Regions from separate parts of the Nocardia thraciensis genome, predicted to be linked through region 2. Evidence: riboswitches for the same ligand, from Rfam matches in the RefSeq annotation. Region 2 holds a riboswitch; each other region holds the start of a gene.
What was found. Region 2 has a riboswitch for S-adenosylmethionine ahead of metX (homoserine O-acetyltransferase MetX). Riboswitches for the same ligand answer to the same signal wherever they lie in the genome.
Positions count from the first base shown of each region.

Region 1 (5,510 bases), on a different contig from region 2:
CAGCGGGAACCGCGGATCGATGATGTGGACATGGGAATCGAACACGTGATCAGCATGCCTCACAACAGTGACATATATGTAAGAGAATTGCGTCCCGGCGTTCGCCGGGATGACAAAGGCGAACACCTGGTCGCGGATGACGAGGCGAACACCTGGACCCGCAGACGACGGGGGGGGGAACGCCGGGACCTGCTGATGACAAGGGGGGACGCCGGGGCCCGCGGACGACGAGGGGGACGCCGGGGCCCACGGATGACAAAGGGGACGCCGGGACCTGCGGACGACGAGGGAACGTTGACGCCGCGAGGGTACGCCCGTGTGACTACGCCTTGTGCGGCTCGCTGGCGGCGAGCATCTCGTGCCGCTCGACCACCTTGACGCGCTCGCGGCCCTGCGGCTCGCCCAGGGAGCGCTCGTGGGCGTCGAGGCGGTACCACCCGGCCCAGGTGGTGAACGGAATTCCCTTGTCCTCCAGGAACTTCGTCACCGCCTCCGGCTCGCGCTCGGCGGCCGGGGTGAAGTTGGCGGCATCGTCGAGCAGGCAGGCGATGGTCTCGTTGGCGTCGCCCTTGGTGTGGCCGATCAAGCCGACCGGGCCGCGCTTGATCCAGCCGGTGACGTAGGTCTGCGGCACGAAGCGGTCGGCACCGTCGGCATCCTCGTCGGCCAGCACGCGCCCGGCCTCGTTCGGCACGGTCCCCGCCTGCTCGTCGAACGGCAGCTGGGGGATGTTCTGCGACAGGTACCCGACGGCGCGATAGACCGCCTGCACGTCCCAGTCTCGGTAGACGCCGGTGCCCTTGACGTTGCCGGTGCCGTCGAGCTGGGTGCGCTCGGTGCGCAGCCCGGCCACGCTGCCGTCCTCGCCGACGATCTCGTGCGGCGACTCGAAGAAGTGCAGGAACAGCTTGTGCGGGCGGTTGCCGACATCGCGAATCGCCCACTGCTCCAACGTGTTGCAGACCATGTCGACCTGCTTGGAATGGCGGCGCGCCGCCTCCGAGCCTTCGTCGTAGTCGATGTCCTCGGGATCGACGATGACCTCGATATTCGGCGAGTGGTCCAGCTCGCGCAGCTCGAGCGGCGTGAACTTGGCCTGCGCGGGACCGCGGCGGCCGAACACGTGCACCTCGACGGCCTTGTTGTCCTTCAGGCCCTCGTAGACGTTCGGCGGGATCTCGGTGGGCAGCAGCTCGTCGCCGGTCTTGGCCAGCACCCGCGCCACGTCCAGCGCGACGTTGCCGACACCGAGCACCGCGACCTTCTCCGCGTCCAGCGGCCAGCTGCGCGGCACGTCCGGGTGGCCGTCGTACCAGGACACGAAGTCGGCGGCGCCGTGCGAGCCGTCCAGGTCGATACCGGGCACCGGCAGCGCGCGGTCCGCGTTGGCGCCGGTGGAGAAGATCACCGCGTCGTAGAACTGGCGCAGTTCGTCGAGGGTGATGTCGGTGCCGTAGTCGATATTCCCGAGCAGGCGCACCTGCGGCTTGTCGAGCACCTTGTGCAGCGCGGTGATGATGCCCTTGATGCGCGGGTGATCCGGCGCGACGCCGTAGCGGATGAGGCCGAACGGCGCGGGCATCCGCTCGTACAGATCGATGCTCACCTCGGCATCGGACTTCATCAGGGCGTCGGCGGCGTAGATCCCGGCCGGTCCGGCGCCCACGATCGCTATGCGCAGCGGGTCGTTCGCACTGTATTCGGTCATTCTTACGCGCACCCTCTGGTCGAGAACTCTGTCGTCATGTACTCAGCCGTGTATTCAGCCGTCTTTCTTAGCTTAGGCTAAGTTGACGTGTGGTCCGGGCTGCACCCGGCCGATCCGACATCCCGTCGATGCTGCTTCGTTGCTGCGCGGGGACGCGGTCCGTACCGGCCGGAGCCGGGGGTTCTGGTGATTCTATCGGTGGCCGCTATCGCGGTTATTCCCGGGATCCGGCGGGGAAACCCGGATGTGATCTCGGACACCAGGACCGACCAGGGATGATCGGTGCATGGACGAAGCCCCCGAGCACGCACCCGCGATCGATCAGCGCGAGACCACGCGGTCGGTGATCCCGTTCGTCGCCGCCGCGGTGGTGGCGGTGCTGGTGATCGGCGGGATCGTGGGGCTCGCGCTGGCGCGGCCGGTTGAGAACAATGTCACAGATTCCGATCGGATCGCGGTGGCCGTGCGCAATTTCGCCACCGCCCAAGCGGATTCGGACGCCGCGCGGCGGGCGACCACTACCTGTCCCGGATTCGACGAGCGCCGTTCGCCCCTCGGCCCGGACGCGCTCGGTAAGCAGGTCGAGATCGCGAAGGTCGCCGATACCGGCATCGACGGCGACCGCGCCACGGCCGCCGTGACGAGCGCGATCGATGGCCGCGAGTCGACCTCGACCTGGAACCTGGCGCGGATCGACGGCGCCTGGCTGGTGTGCGGTTGACATGCGAGGCTGTGACCAGGCACTCTCGATCCAGGTCATGAGCGCCAGCGCCAAGCCCCGGCTCGCTGGTCGGCAACCCTCCTCCGCGGTGGGGTGCTCCGGGTGACGACCTGGCCACGCGTCGAACTCTCCACGATGCGGCAAGTGCGGATTCTCAGGAGGTACGAGTGACATACGCGGGCGACATCACGCCGAAGCAGGCGTGGGATCTGTTGCAGGACAACCCCGATGCGGTGCTGATCGACGTGCGCACCGAGGCCGAGTGGCGGTTCGTCGGGGTGCCGGACACCAGTTCGATCGACCGGCCGACGGCGCTGATCGAGTGGGTCGACGGCACCGGCGCGCCGAACGCGCAGTTCGTGGACCAGCTGCGGCAGGTGCTCGCACAGCGGCCGGACGGCGATGCCCCGGTGATCTTCCTGTGCCGGTCCGGGCAGCGGTCCATCGGCGCCGCGACAGCCTCGACCGCCGCCGGGTTCGAGCCCTCCTACAACGTGCTCGAGGGTTTCGAGGGTCCGCTGGATGCCGACGGGCACCGGGGAAGTGCGGGTTGGCGGGCGCTCGGACTGCCGTGGCGGCAGTCGTGAGCCGGGGTTCGATCGGGTGCTGTTCGGTCGCCGGTGCGGGCACCGATCGGAGCCAGGCATGATCACCGGAGGCGCATTCGACAAGCCGCTGCCCGAGGGCGTGGGCCCGGCGACCCTGGGGGTGCGCGGGGGCCTGCGGCGCTCCGGCTTCGAGGAGACGTCGGAGGCGCTGTATCTGACCTCCGGATTCGTCTACGAGAGCGCCGAGGCGGCCGAGGCCGCGTTCACCGGCGACGTAGAGCATTTCGTGTACTCGCGCTACGGCAATCCGACGGTCGCGATGTTCGAGGAGCGCATGCGCCTGCTCGACGGCGCCGAGGCCTGCTTCGCGACCGCCAGCGGCATGTCGGCCGTATTCACCGCGCTCGCAGCGCTTCTGGGTAACGGCGACCGACTTGTGGCCGCGCGCAGCCTGTTCGGGTCCTGCTTCGTGGTCTGCAACGAGATCCTGCCGCGCTGGGGCGTGGAGACCGTCTTCGTCGACGGCGAGGACCTCGACCAGTGGGAGGCGGCGCTGTCGCAGCCGACCCAGGCGGTGTTCTTCGAGACCCCGTCCAACCCGATGCAGACCCTGGTGGATGTGCGGCGGGTCTCCGAGCTGGCGCACGCAGCGGGCGCGAAGGTGGTGCTGGACAACGTCTTTGCCACGCCACTGCTGCAGCGCAGCCTCGACCTCGGCGCCGATGTGGTGGTGTATTCGGGCACCAAGCACATCGACGGCCAGGGGCGGGTGCTTGGCGGTGCGATCCTGGGTTCGCGGGACTACATCGACGGCCCGGTGAAGACGCTCATGCGGCACACCGGACCGGCGCTCAGCCCATTCAATGCTTGGACGCTGCTCAAGGGCTTGGAGACCATGCCGCTGCGGGTGCGTCAGTCCGCGCAGTCGGCGCTGCGGATCGCGGAGTTCCTGGAGCGGCACCCGGCCGTGTCCTGGACGAAATACCCGTTCCTGCAGTCACATCCGCAGTACGAGCTGGCCGCGGGGCAGATGTCGGCGGGCGGCACCGTTGTCACCTTCGAACTGGCGTCGCCGGACGGGGACGCGAAGAAGCGGGCGTTCGAGGTCCTCAACCGGCTGCGCATCGTCGACATCTCCAACAACCTCGGCGACGCCAAGACCCTGATCACGCACCCCGCCACCACCACGCACCGGGCGATGGGTCCGGAAGGCCGTGCGGCCGTGGGCATTACGGACGGCGTCGTGCGGATCTCGGTCGGGCTGGAGGACGTGGAGGACCTACTCGCGGACCTGGACCAGGCACTGGGCTGAAGGGTTCGCCACGCTCTAGCCGGACACGGTGAGCCGAGGGTGGTCGAGCAACGCTTGCCAGGCCGAGAAGGCCTCCCCGTACCGAATTGGGCTTCGCTTCTCAGTCCGCCAATGCAACGTAGATCGGCGTTGCCACCAGAATTCCGTTTCCCTTGAATAAAGGCTTTGCGAGAAATTCCAGCGACAACGAGTTCGACGGCAGCAGCGGTACGGCTGGGCCTATCTTGACGGCTGGGTCTTCAGCCAAATCGGGTGGTGTGATTCCCAGGATTTGGTCGACTGCTTCGGCTACTGTGCGACGACCGTCCGACAGAGCCTGTGGATCGGGCAAAGACTTCTTCGGCGCAGCTGGCCCGAGGTCCCACAGGGACTTCCACTTCGCCATAATCTCCCCGTAGTAACCTAGATCCACGTAGCCGTTGAATTCAGGCTCCAGGCCGTCTTTGGCGGCATAGGATAAGAATTTTACGAAATAGTAGTCGATATTATGTTTTGCCGTGGCATCGGCGGCGGCACCGACCATGCTGCTCGCGGAGCCGATCAATACCACTTTTACGTTGTCGAGAATCCCCGCGAACATGGCCAGCTCACGGTAGCCGTGCATGATGCCGTACGGCAGCGTGCCGACGCCGTGTACATACGATTTGGGGTTCTCGATCGTTCCCACCCAGTCGTTGTTTCTTCGCAGATAGGCGCGCAGCACTGTTGCCTTGGCGGCCAGCTCGGAGGACCGGGCGACGGCGGGCGATTTGATTCCGGCTGTCGCCATCGGTAGGCCGACCTTCACCTCGGCCTCGAGCGACCGGAGTCTCGAGACGGGGATCTGGGAGACCAGCACGTCCAGCTTCGCCTGGGACAGGTAGATGTAGTAGCGCGGCGGATCCGGGCGCCGCCTCTTAAAGATGTTGCGCATCAAGGACTCCACCACGATAGATGACTTTGCACCTGCCGCTCCAGGCTACGACAGCGGCCGAGTTCGGGGGGCGGCATCGGTCGTGACGCCAGCGGGGCGCTCAGTCGTGGTCGATCCGGTCCAGCGCGGCAGACAGTTTCGTGAGGCCTTCGGCGATCTCTGTCAGTTGATCCTTGCCCAATTCGGCTACGAGGCGCTTGGCCATATCGGCATGCTGCGGGTTGATGCGGCGGACGGCGGCGTGACCGGCTTCGGTGACCGCCACCAGCTTTGCTCGCTTGTGCGCGGGGTTGGGCCGGTATTCGGCA
Region 1 covers NZ_BAAGSM010000019.1:80,164-85,673, reverse strand. Annotated here, with positions in the region: gene ACYVLQ_RS12205 (amidohydrolase family protein) at 1-45, opposite strand, end outside; gene ACYVLQ_RS12200 (FAD-dependent oxidoreductase) at 323-1,708, opposite strand; gene ACYVLQ_RS12195 (Rv0361 family membrane protein) at 1,995-2,429, shown strand; SAM riboswitch class IV at 2,463-2,582, shown strand; gene ACYVLQ_RS12190 (rhodanese-like domain-containing protein) at 2,597-3,016, shown strand; gene ACYVLQ_RS12185 (O-succinylhomoserine sulfhydrylase) at 3,075-4,289, shown strand; gene ACYVLQ_RS12180 (DUF7019 family protein) at 4,390-5,202, opposite strand; gene ACYVLQ_RS12175 (MarR family winged helix-turn-helix transcriptional regulator) at 5,303-5,510, opposite strand, start outside.
Region 1: it holds a riboswitch for S-adenosylmethionine, as region 2 does, so the genes downstream of both, ACYVLQ_RS12190 (rhodanese-like domain-containing protein) here and metX (homoserine O-acetyltransferase MetX) in region 2, are expected to answer to the same signal.

Region 2 (5,510 bases):
CCCTTGCGATACGCGATATCGGTATTGCGCGTCTCAGCCCGGGTCGTGAACGCGAAAACCCGCTCGGGCCGGATGGATTCCCACGCGGCGGCGAGGCTGCCGTGCACGGTCACCGAGGCCAGATCGTGGTAGTCCAGACCCGCCCGCCGCAGCTTGGGCTCGGACAGGTCGAAACCCAGCGGCTCGATCAAATGCAGCTGACACCCGGTACCGGCCGCCAGCCGGATGGCGTTACCGGTGTTGGGCGGGATCCGAGGCTCGAAGAACACGATGTGGAGCACGGCCACCAGCATGGCACGAGGGCATCGGCGCCCGAACGCCGCCGCAATGCGAGAATCGGGACGTGACCGAAGCCCCTGCGACCCCCGCACAGCACCCCGGCCCGGCCGACCGCTTCTTCCGCATCCACCTGCCGATGCTGTTCGTGGCGGCGGTCCTGCTGGTGGCGGTGTTGTTCGTGGCGCAGGATCGCTGGCGTCGCGGCGCGTTCGTCATCGGGGGCGCGACCCTGCTGGCGGCGGCGCTGCGGCTGACCCTGCCGACCGTCCGGGTGGGCCTGCTGGCGGTCCGTAGCAAGCCGTTCGACGTCGGCGCCTACACCGTGCTCGGCGCCGCCATCATCACGCTGGCCGCCACCATCAACACCCTCGGCGTCGGCTGAATCGACCGGCTTCGACCCACCGTCCGCTGCGGGATCCGCGTTCGAAGCGTGCCCACCACTGCGTGCGGTCCGACGTCGCGCCATGGTCGGTCAGTCGCGCGAGTATGCCAGCGCGGGTCCCGGCTCCGGGGCGTCGTAGTCCGCCGCCGTCGGCTGCGGAGCGGCGTCGCTCACCACCCGTGTCGATCCGACCGTCACCAGCACCACCAGCCCGATTCCCGCCCACTGCGCGACCCGCAGTTCCTCTCCGAGCAGCAGGAATCCGATTCCCGCGGCCACGGCCGGTTCGGCGCTCATCAGCACCCCGAAGGTCGAGGTGGGCATGCGCCGCAGCGCCTCCAGCTCGACCAGGTGCGGCACCAGCGACGAGAGCACAGCGACCCCGAACGCGCACAGCGGCAGCAGCGGGTCGGCCAGCAGCGCCCCGGCACCGGCGACCACGAACGGCAGCGCCATCATGCCGCCGAACGCCATCGCCAGTGCGAGACCGTCACTGCCGCTGGTCCGTTCGCCCAGCACCCCAGTGCGCTGCGCTCTCGACATCCCGGTTGCGATTCGTCCCCGCGCTGGAAATGACTAGTGGCATACATGCCGACAGGCTGGAGGCAATGTGTGCGGGGATGGGTCAGACCGGAGTGTGGTCTGGGATGAAATGCCTTGTGGCCGAGAGGTATTCGTGCGGGGACCGGGGCTCAGTGCAACCGTTTCCCACGGGGTGGCCGTATCTCACGGCCGGAAAGGTAGATAGCCAGGGCAATGGTTTGTCAACGGTTTCATTGCTGAATGTCGTTCAGCGCGTGGCGAGTTGCCTCGGCACACCGATCGCGGGCCCCCTGTGATCCCCGGCATTACGGCGCGTCAGGTGGCACGACGTCCCGGCCGTCGGTGCATTGATCCGCCCGTGCGACGCCGATGTTCCAGGTGCTTCGAACGCCCCGTCAGGCGTGCTCAGCGCCCCGCCCGCGCCGTCCGCACCAGTTCCATCGTCTCCACCAGCAGCTTGCCGACGGCCTCGGTCTCGGTGAGGAAGCCGTCGTGCCCGTCGCGGGAGTGCACGATCTCGAGCCCCTTGCAGCCGGGCAGCAGATCGGCCAGCTCTTGCTGGGTGCGCAGCGGATAGAGCCGGTCGGAGTCGACGCCGCCGACGATGCACGGCACAGGGGTGGCGGCCAGCGCGGCCGCGATCCCGCCGCGCCCGCGGCCCACGTCGTGCCGGTTCATCGCCTCGGTCAGCAGCACGTAGGTGGCGGCGTCGAAGCGCTGCACCAGCTTCTGCGCCTGATACTCCAGGTAGCTCTGCACCGCGTAGCGGCCGCCGTCGCGAGGATCCTCGTCGTCCTGCGCGTGGTTCTCGAAGCGGTGGTCGAGTTCGAATTCGGTGCGGTAGCTCAGGTGCGCGATGCGCCGCGCGATCCCCAGCCCGGCGGTCGGCGCCCGGCCGGTGCCGTGATAGTTCCCGCCCTGCCAGTCCGGATCGGCCTGGATGGCCGCGATCTGGGTGGTCTGGGTGCCGATCTGGTCGGCGGTGGCGCGCGCGCCGACGGCCAGCACCAGCGCGGCCTCCACCCGCTGCGGGTAGCCGACCATCCATTCCAGCACCCGCATCCCGCCCATGGATCCGCCGACTACGGCGGCGAGCCGCTCGACGCCGAGCAGATCGCACAGCGCCACCTCGGCGGTCACCTGGTCGCGGATCGAGGTTTCGGGAAACCTCGAGCCCCAGGGCTTCCCGTCCGGGGCGGGAGTGGCGGGCCCGGTACTGCCCTTGCAGCCGCCGAGCACATTGGTGGCGATGACGCACCATTCGTCGGTGTTCAGCGCCGCGCCCGGCCCCACGATGCCGTCCCACCAGCCCGGCAGCGAATGCAGCTCGTCGGGCGCCCCGACCACGTGCGAATCCCCGGTGAGCGCGTGCTCGACGAGCACGATGTTGTCCAGTTCGGGCGACAGCTCGCCCCAGCGCTGCACGGCCAGCTCCACATCGGGGACCACCGCCCCGCTCTCGAGCCGCACGTCCCCGATCGCGATGGTGCCGAGTCGGCCGTCCGGCGGCGGCAACAGCTCGGCCGCCGATCGGGCCCTTCTGGAGTCGATGCCCACGGTCACCGCGCCGCCGCCGTAACCGAGGGCGACGTCCGCCCGGGCGTCGCTACCGCGGCGCGCGAACCTGCGGTCGCGGGCGCTCGCTGGATGACAAGGGAACGCACATCCCCGATGTTATCGGCACGTCCGTGCAACTCCGACGGGTCCATACACCCGTGGACCGCGCGCGGCCCGGACGGCCGCGCGATGTCGCGCCGGACGGTCGAGGTCGTACCCGGATCGGGGGCGGGCGTGGTCGAGTCGCTCATGTACTACTCCAGAATGGGGTCGCCGAGAGTCCGGTGTCTGCTATCGAGTACCGCATAGCGAACAGCAGCAAGACATTTCGGTGACCTCCTGATAGTCGCGCTTGCCCTCGGCTCTCGAGGGCCGGGTCATCACCCGGAGCACCCCACCGCAACTGGAGGGTTGCCGGCCAGCAAGCCGGGGCTTCGCGCTGGCACTCATGACCTGACCTTGGATGGTAGCGGATCGGATGAGCGACGGGCCAGGTGAGGGAAGCAGGTCTCGGTCGCTGTCTGATTACTCACAGGCGGTAGCCGCGCCGGGGGCGGACTCGGCCATCCTGCGCAGCTACCGTCTGTTCGCGACACACCCAGGGGCGGGGGGAGATGGTCGGACCCGGGGTTTTTGCGCCGAAACCGGGCGCTCGCCGCATCGATGCGCGGGTACCTGCGTGTGACGCGGCTATCTCTCGATGGGACAGCCCCTGGAAGTGAGACCCAGCGCACCAGTACGCTTGTCTTGTTTAGACCTCGAGTCCCCGTGGACAACACGGGGCGTATACGTTGTCTGTTGAACAGCTAGGGTCCGCTCACAAGCGTGTTCACCTGGCCGTGCAATGGGAGCACCTTCCTAGGAGGACACGAAGATCCATGTCCAAGATCAAGGTTGAAGGTACCGTCGTCGAACTCGATGGCGACGAGATGACCCGGATCATCTGGCAGTTCATCAAGGACAAGCTGGTCCACCCGTACCTCGACATAAATCTCGAGTATTACGACCTCGGTATCGAGTATCGGGACAAGACCGACGACCAGGTGACCGTCGACGCCGCCAACGCCATCAAGCAGCACGGCGTGGGCGTCAAATGTGCCACCATCACCCCCGACGAGGCGCGCGTCGAGGAGTTCGGCCTCAAGAAGATGTGGCGGTCGCCCAACGGCACCATCCGCAACATCCTCGGCGGCACGATCTTCCGCGCCCCGATCATCATCTCCAACGTGCCGCGCCTGGTTCCGGGCTGGACGAAGCCGATCATCATCGGCCGTCACGCCTTCGGCGACCAGTACCGCGCCACCGACTTCAAGGTGCACCAGGCGGGCACCGTGACGATCCAGTTCACCCCGGAGGACGGCAGCGAGCCGATCGTCCACGAGGTCGTGAAGATGCCCGAGGACGGCGGCGTCGTCATGGGTATGTACAACTTCAAGAAGTCCATCGAGGACTTCGCGCGGGCCTCGCTGAACTACGGCCTGCAGCAGAACTACCCGGTCTACATGTCGACCAAGAACACGATCCTGAAGGCCTACGACGGCATGTTCAAGGACACGTTCCAGGAGATCTACGAGACCGAGTTCAAGGAAGAGTTCGACGCCGCGGGTCTCACCTACGAGCACCGACTGATCGACGATATGGTCGCCTCCGCGCTGAAGTGGGAGGGCGGTTACGTCTGGGCGTGCAAGAACTACGACGGCGACGTGCAGTCCGACACCGTGGCGCAGGGCTTCGGCTCGCTGGGCCTGATGACCTCGGTGCTGCTGACCCCGGACGGCAAGACCTGTGAGGCCGAGGCCGCGCACGGCACTGTCACCCGGCACTTCCGCCAGCACCAGCAGGGCAAGCCGACCTCCACCAACCCGATCGCCTCGATCTTCGCGTGGACCCGCGGCATCGCCCATCGCGGCAAGCTGGACAACACCCCCGAGGTGATCGGATTCGCGCAGACCCTCGAGGACGTCGTCATCAAGACCGTCGAGGACGGCCAGATGACCAAGGACCTGGCGCTGCTGGTCGGCGGCGACCAGGGCTACCTGACCACCGAGGAGTTCCTCGGCGTGCTCGACGCCAACCTGGCGCGCGAACTGCGCTAGCGGCTTGAACATCCGGGCACCCGCCCCACCGCTCTCCGGTGGCCGCGGGTGCCCGAACTGTTTGTGTCCCCAACCCTCTCGCACCCCGTGCGTGTACTCGCACCCCCTGCATGGCTTGTAACGGGTGCGAGGACGAATACGGGGTGCGTGAAGTGTGCTGCGGCGCGCTCGGATGGGCCGCTGGTGATCTCGGTGACAGGGAGGGCAGGGCCGGGGGCGGGTGGCGTTGGTCGAGTACTCGCAAATTCTTGCCCGGCAACGTGGTTCGCTGTTGGTGTCCGACTAGCGCGCATCGCCGACCGGCGCGCGAACTCCGACATTCCACTCCGGTGAGTGAGATCACGTTTGATCGGGGATGCGTGAGCGTTCGCCGCCGTGTTGCGCTGGGTCGTGGCTTCCGTACTCGAGCCCGCCGCGGCCTCCTCCCAGACCTCGTCCACCTCATCGGCGCTGCCCGTGCGCGGCAGTGCCGACGTACCCGTCGCCGATATTCCCGTTGTCGATCTCCCGAACCGGCGTGGGTGGCACCTCCCCGCGATGCTGGCGCTGGCGCTCGGCGGGTTCGGCATCGGCACCACCGAATTCGTCACCATGGGTTTGCTGCCGGATATCGCGCATGCCATGGGTGAGTCCGAGCCGACCGCCGGGCACGC
Region 2 covers NZ_BAAGSM010000039.1:298,111-303,620, forward strand. Annotated here, with positions in the region: gene ACYVLQ_RS26200 (tRNA (cytidine(34)-2'-O)-methyltransferase) at 1-293, opposite strand, end outside; gene ACYVLQ_RS26205 (DUF3017 domain-containing protein) at 416-661, shown strand; gene ACYVLQ_RS26210 (EamA family transporter) at 752-1,204, opposite strand; gene metX (homoserine O-acetyltransferase MetX) at 1,610-2,767, opposite strand; SAM riboswitch class IV at 3,105-3,215, opposite strand; gene ACYVLQ_RS26220 (NADP-dependent isocitrate dehydrogenase) at 3,640-4,857, shown strand; gene ACYVLQ_RS26225 (MFS transporter) at 5,395-5,510, shown strand, end outside.

Region 3 (5,510 bases), on a different contig from region 2:
ACTGTGGAGACGGCAAGCGCGCGAGAGCGGCTCATCCTGGCGGCGGAGCGCCTGATCGCCGAGCGTGGCCAGGCCGTGCCGCTGCGGGATATCGCGGCGGCGGCCGGGCAGCGCAATAACTCGGCGATCCAGTACCACTTCGGTTCCCGGGACGGACTCATCACGGCCGTGGTGGAGCACCGCTTGGCGACACTCGAGGTGCGGCGGCTGGAATTGCTTGCGGAACAAGCGGGTTCGGATGCCGAGGAGTCCGTCCACGGACTGCTGGAGGCGTTGGTGTTCCCGATGCTCGAGCTGAGCGCGCGGCACGGCATCGATCATTACGCCCGCTTCCTGGAGCAGATCCGCACGCACGCGGCGGTGACGGATGCGGCGAATCTCGGTAGCGAGCAACGCACTTCGGTGCGAGTGATCATGCGCGGACTCGAGCGCGGACTGCCCGAGCTGCCGGTGCGGCTGCGGCACCGCCGCATGCGATCGCTGCCGACGATGCTGTTCGCCCTGCTCGCCGACCATGAACGGGCGGTGGAGGCCGGTCGCGTGGCGGCGGACGAGCCGACGGCGTGGGGCGAGATCGTCGATATGCTCGCGGGCGCCCTGACCGCGCCGGTCGGCAACGCACAGTCACGGGGCGGTGAGCGCGGCGAGCCGGTGGTCAACAGACCGCCCGCCACAGGATCGTGACCGAGTTTCCTGTCGTACCCACCTGGCAGCATCGGGTCATGACCGACTCGACGCGGCTCGCCGCACCCGTTCCGGTGTTGCGGATCTTCGATGTGCCCAAGGCGCTCGAATTCTATTGCGAATACCTCGGTTTCACCCTGGACTGGGAGCACCGCTTCGAACCCGGGCTGCCGCTGTACGCACAGCTGTCCCGGTCGTCGGCGGTGATCCACGTGAGCGAGCACCACGGCGACGGCACCCCCGGGACGGTGGTGTGGATCGCTGTGGACGATATCCACCGCTGGCATGCCGAACTGGCGGCGAAGGAGTACGGCTACGCCCGGCCGGGTCCGCCGGAAGAGGGCCCCGGCGGACCCGGGTTCTCGGTCACCGACCCGTTCGGCAACGAGCTGCGGTTCGCGCAACCGAACTGACCTGGCGGATCGGAGTCCGCGGCGGCTACCGTGGACGACTGTGGATATCGCGCAGGCGCAGCCGTCCGGAACCCGCGCCGGCTGGCGGTCGCTCGGGCAGCCCGCCTTGGTGGCGGGCGGGGCCGCGGCGGTCGTCGCCCTGCTGCATTTCCGGGACCCGCACGTGCCGGGGTCCTACAGCATCTGCCCGTTCTACGAACTGACCGGGTGGTGGTGCCCGGGCTGCGGGGGTCTGCGGGGCATGCACAACCTCACAGACGGCCGCCTCCTCGACGCCGTGCACAGCAATGTGCTGCTGTTGCCGCTGCTGGTCGGCTTCGCGGTGTGGTGGGGGAGCTGGGCGCTGCGCCGCTGGCGAGGACAGGACGGACGGCTCTTCCCCTTCGCGATCGGTCGCACCCGGTTGTGGATGATTCTGGCGGCACTCACGGCGTTCACGGTGCTCCGCAACACCCCGTGGGGGACGTGGCTGGCGCCCGTCTGACCGTCGCGGCGTGGTCGCTGGGGCAACCGCCGCAAACTGGGCATGCTGACGGTATGGGTGATTCGCTGAAGGCAAGAGTGCGCGAGAAGATGCTGCGGCAGCTGAACGAGGACGGCTCCCCGGACCCGGAGCAGGACGACCCCCGCCAGATCTCGGTCGAGAACGATCTGGAGGCGCTGGAGGCGGTCGCCGACGACGATCCACTGGTCGAACAGCTCGCCGAGCGCTACCTCGTGCCCTGAACCCGCCCGCGCACCCCGCCGATTCCCGCACCCCGCCCGTGTTCCCGCACTGGTTTCAGCTGCTGCACCGCGTGCGTGAACCAACAAGGGGTGCGCCGTTTTTCGGGACGGGCGGGGTGCGCGGGTGGGTTCAGAAGGTGCAGGGGCCGGCGCCCGGGGTGGCTCCCGGAGCGAGGCGTGGGCGGGTCTCCGGGGTCGGATTCCACTGACCGTCCGTGCAGGAGTAGGACCAGCCAGGGCCGTGTTCGACGAGCGTGGCCACCGCCTCGATCAGGCGGTCGACATCGGCGGCGGTGGTGCCGAGGCCGATGCTGGCGCGGAGCGCGCCGTCGACGCCGAGCCGCGACAGCAGCGGGTGGGCGCAGAACCGGCCGTCGCGCACGCCGATGCCGTGCTCGGCCGACAGGTACGCGGCCACGCGGCCCGGCTCGAAGCCCGCGAGGGTGAACGCGACGATACCGACGCCATCGGAGCTGTCCGACCAGATGCGCAGGAAATTCACTCCCGCAACGGTTTTCAGGCCATCGCGGAGCCGCTCGGCCAGGCCGCGCTCGTGCTCGGCGACGGCCCGCTCGTCCAGCGCGCTCAGCGCGTCGCAGGCGGCGGCCAGGGCGGCCACACCGAGCACGTTGGGCGAGCCCGCCTCGTGCCGCTGCGGGGCCGATGCCCACTGCGCGCCGCCTGTGGTGACCTCCTTGACCGCGCCGCCGCCCGCCAGGTACGGCTCGGCGGCGTCCAGCCAGTCGCGGCGCCCGACCAGTACGCCGGTGCCGAACGGGGCGTACAGCTTGTGCCCGGAGAAGGCGAGGTAGTCGATGCCGGTGGCCTGCAGGTCGATGCGGCGGTGCGGTGCGAGCTGCGCGGCGTCGACCAGGATGCGGGCGCCGCACTGATGCGCGATGGTCGCCAGTCGCCGCAGCGGCAGCACCTCGCCGGTCACGTTCGAGGCGCCCGTGATCGCAAGCAGCGCAGCGGGTTTGGTGCACAGCTCGGCGACCAAGCGGCGGATCGTCTCGTCGATGGTGTCGGCGGCGCGCACCACGCGGCGGCCGTGCCGGGTCCACGGCAGGAAGTTGGCGTGATGCTCGATGTCGAGCACCACGGTGTCCCCGGGGACGCAGGAGGCCAGCAGGTTCAGCGAGTCCGTGGTGTTGCGGGTGAAGACGACCACCTGATCGTCGGCACGATTGACCAGGCGCGACACCGACTCTCGCCCCGCCTCGTAGCAGTCGGTGGAGATCCGGGAGGCGTAGCCGGCGCCGCGGTGCACGCTGGCGTAGTACGGCAGCAACTCGGTCACGCGGTCGGTGACCTGCGCCAGCGCGGGGGCGCTGGCGGCGTAGTCGAAATTGGCATACGTGCGAGTTCCGCCCTGTACCAACGGAACTCGCAGATCGCATCCGGAGACGCGGGCTACGGGGGCGCAGGTGTGGTCGAGAATCGCGGTCATCACATCGTCCTTCGGCTCCGGGACTCCGCAGCGAGAGGTGACGGGAGTCCGCGCTTGCCGTGCCCGGTCGGGCAGCGGCCCGGTCGTCACCCGGAGCACCCCACCGCGGAGGAGGGTTGCCGACCAGCTAGCCGGGGCTTGACGCTGGCACTCATGACCTGCCGCCGAGATTGGCAGAAGCGGGCCGATCTTGTCAACCCGCCGCGTTCCCGACCGCCGCGTGAAAATGGCTTGTCCTCGGCGCTGACCTGCGCTGTCATGGTGTGGGTGAGTGTCTCCCTGCTGCTGGGTTTCATCGGGCTCTGTGTCCTGCTTGCCCTCACACCCGGCCCCGACACCTTTCTCGTGCTGCGCTTCTCGATCGCGGGCAGGCGGCCCGGAATCGCCGCCGCCATCGGGTCCTCGCTGGGCGGCATCGTATGGGCGGTGGTGGTGGCCGCCGGGGTGGCCGCACTGCTCGAACAGTCCGCGACCGCCTACCGTGCGATGAAGGTGATCGGCGGAATTTACCTGGTGTACTTGGGAATTCGGACACTGATCGAACATCGGCGGAAGCGTTCGGCCGGTAACGGGGGCGTCGAGCCGGGTTCGGCTCCGCCGCGCGCGGCCGCGGTGCGCTCGGCCTTCGTCGCGGGTCTCGTGTCGTGCCTGTTCAATCCGAAGGTGGGACTGTTCTACCTGGCGGTGCTGCCGCAGTTCCTGACGGAGGTCACCTTCGCCAACGCACTCACCCTGGGCGCGATCGAATCCACCATCGCCGCAATCGAAATGGTGTTGCTGGCGGCGGCGGCCGCCCGCGCGGTAGCGCTACTGCGGAGGCCTCGGGTGCGCGATCGGCTGGAGCAGATCAGCGCGGGCGTACTCGCGGCGCTCGGCATCGGGACGGCGGTGTCGGCGACCTGAGCGAGTCTCGGCGCGTCAGCGGCGGAAATCCGAGCACGATTTCGTTGTGGCGCATGGCGATCGGGCGTCAGTCGAGGCCCTTCGGCCGGTGATAGACGCCGTTGTAGTACAGCAGCGGAGCGGCGATGGGTTCGTCGCCGGTGTTGTCGTGGACCCGGGTGACCAGCCCCACGACCAACGTGTGATCGCCTATCGGAATGAGCCGGTGCACGGTGGCGCGCACCCAGATCGGGGTGCCGTGCAGGATCGGCTCGCCGGTGTCGAGCCGCGTCCACAGCGACTTGTCGGCGAAGCGTTCCTCGGCGGCCCGGGAGAAACGCTGCGCCAGATGCCGCTGGTGCTCGCCGAGGAAGTGCACCACCAGCGAGTCGGCGGCCAGCATGGCCTCGATACTCGACGAGGTGTGCGCGATGTTGAACGAGATCAGCGGCGGGTCGGCCGACAGCGACGCGAACGAGGTCGCGGTGAAACCGACCGGGCCCTTGTCCGCGCCCAGTGTGACGATGGTGACACCGGCCGGGTAGTGCCGCATGGCGGCGCGGTACTGGGTCGCGGTGATCCCGCTCAGGTCGTCGGGCACCTCGTCCGGGCCCGCCGGAGGCGCGGCGCGCTGTGCCGATGGTCGCTTCCCGAACTCGCTCACACCCCCAACCTACGTCTCCCGGGCCGGGAGTATTCCGGGCACGGTGGTCGGCGAGGTAGGTAAGCCCGGCCGGTCCCTGGCGGGGGCGACGTGGTTGGCGAGGTGCGTGTGCCGGGCCGGTCCCTGGCGGGGGCGACGTGGACTTTGAGGTACGTGTGCCGGGCCGGCCCCTGGTGGGGGGACGTGGTCGGCGAGGTGCGTGTGCCGGGCCGGTGCCCGGCGGGGGCGATGTGGTCGGCGAGGCCCGAGCCGGTCTCCTGAGTCCGGGTGCCGGAGCGATGCGGTCGGGCGCGAACTCAGAAGGTGGGATAGCCGCTGTCCAGGCCGAGCATGCGATCGATACGCTCGCGGGTGAGCCGCGCCAGTTCCGGCGTCGATCGATCCGGAACCTGCTGGTGCGCACCGGAATCGCAGATGCGGTCCAGATCGTCGCGGGACAGCGCCAGCAGTTCGGCGTCCGCGGCCGCGAACAACGCGGCCCGGTCGGGATAGGGGCGCTGATCGGCGATCTTCTCCGCCCACGTGACGCTGCAGCAGCATTCGTACAGGGCGTGCACCGCGCGCCTGCGCGAGAGCATATTGAAATGATCCAGGCCGATGCCCTTGTGCATCAACATGGTGGCCTCCGAGAGCCGGGGGCGGCGATCCTGATGCATTCATCATGACCCGCGACCCATACGTAAATCACTGC
Region 3 covers NZ_BAAGSM010000033.1:420,528-426,037, reverse strand. Annotated here, with positions in the region: gene ACYVLQ_RS23145 (TetR/AcrR family transcriptional regulator) at 4-684, shown strand; gene ACYVLQ_RS23140 (glyoxalase superfamily protein) at 723-1,097, shown strand; gene ACYVLQ_RS23135 (DUF2752 domain-containing protein) at 1,138-1,581, shown strand; gene ACYVLQ_RS23130 (hypothetical protein) at 1,635-1,823, shown strand; gene ACYVLQ_RS23125 (aminotransferase class V-fold PLP-dependent enzyme) at 1,954-3,273, opposite strand; SAM riboswitch class IV at 3,319-3,432, opposite strand; gene ACYVLQ_RS23120 (LysE family translocator) at 3,541-4,176, shown strand; gene ACYVLQ_RS23115 (flavin reductase family protein) at 4,244-4,708, opposite strand; gene ACYVLQ_RS23110 (2-oxo-4-hydroxy-4-carboxy-5-ureidoimidazoline decarboxylase) at 5,116-5,436, opposite strand.
Region 3: it holds a riboswitch for S-adenosylmethionine, as region 2 does, so the genes downstream of both, ACYVLQ_RS23125 (aminotransferase class V-fold PLP-dependent enzyme) here and metX (homoserine O-acetyltransferase MetX) in region 2, are expected to answer to the same signal.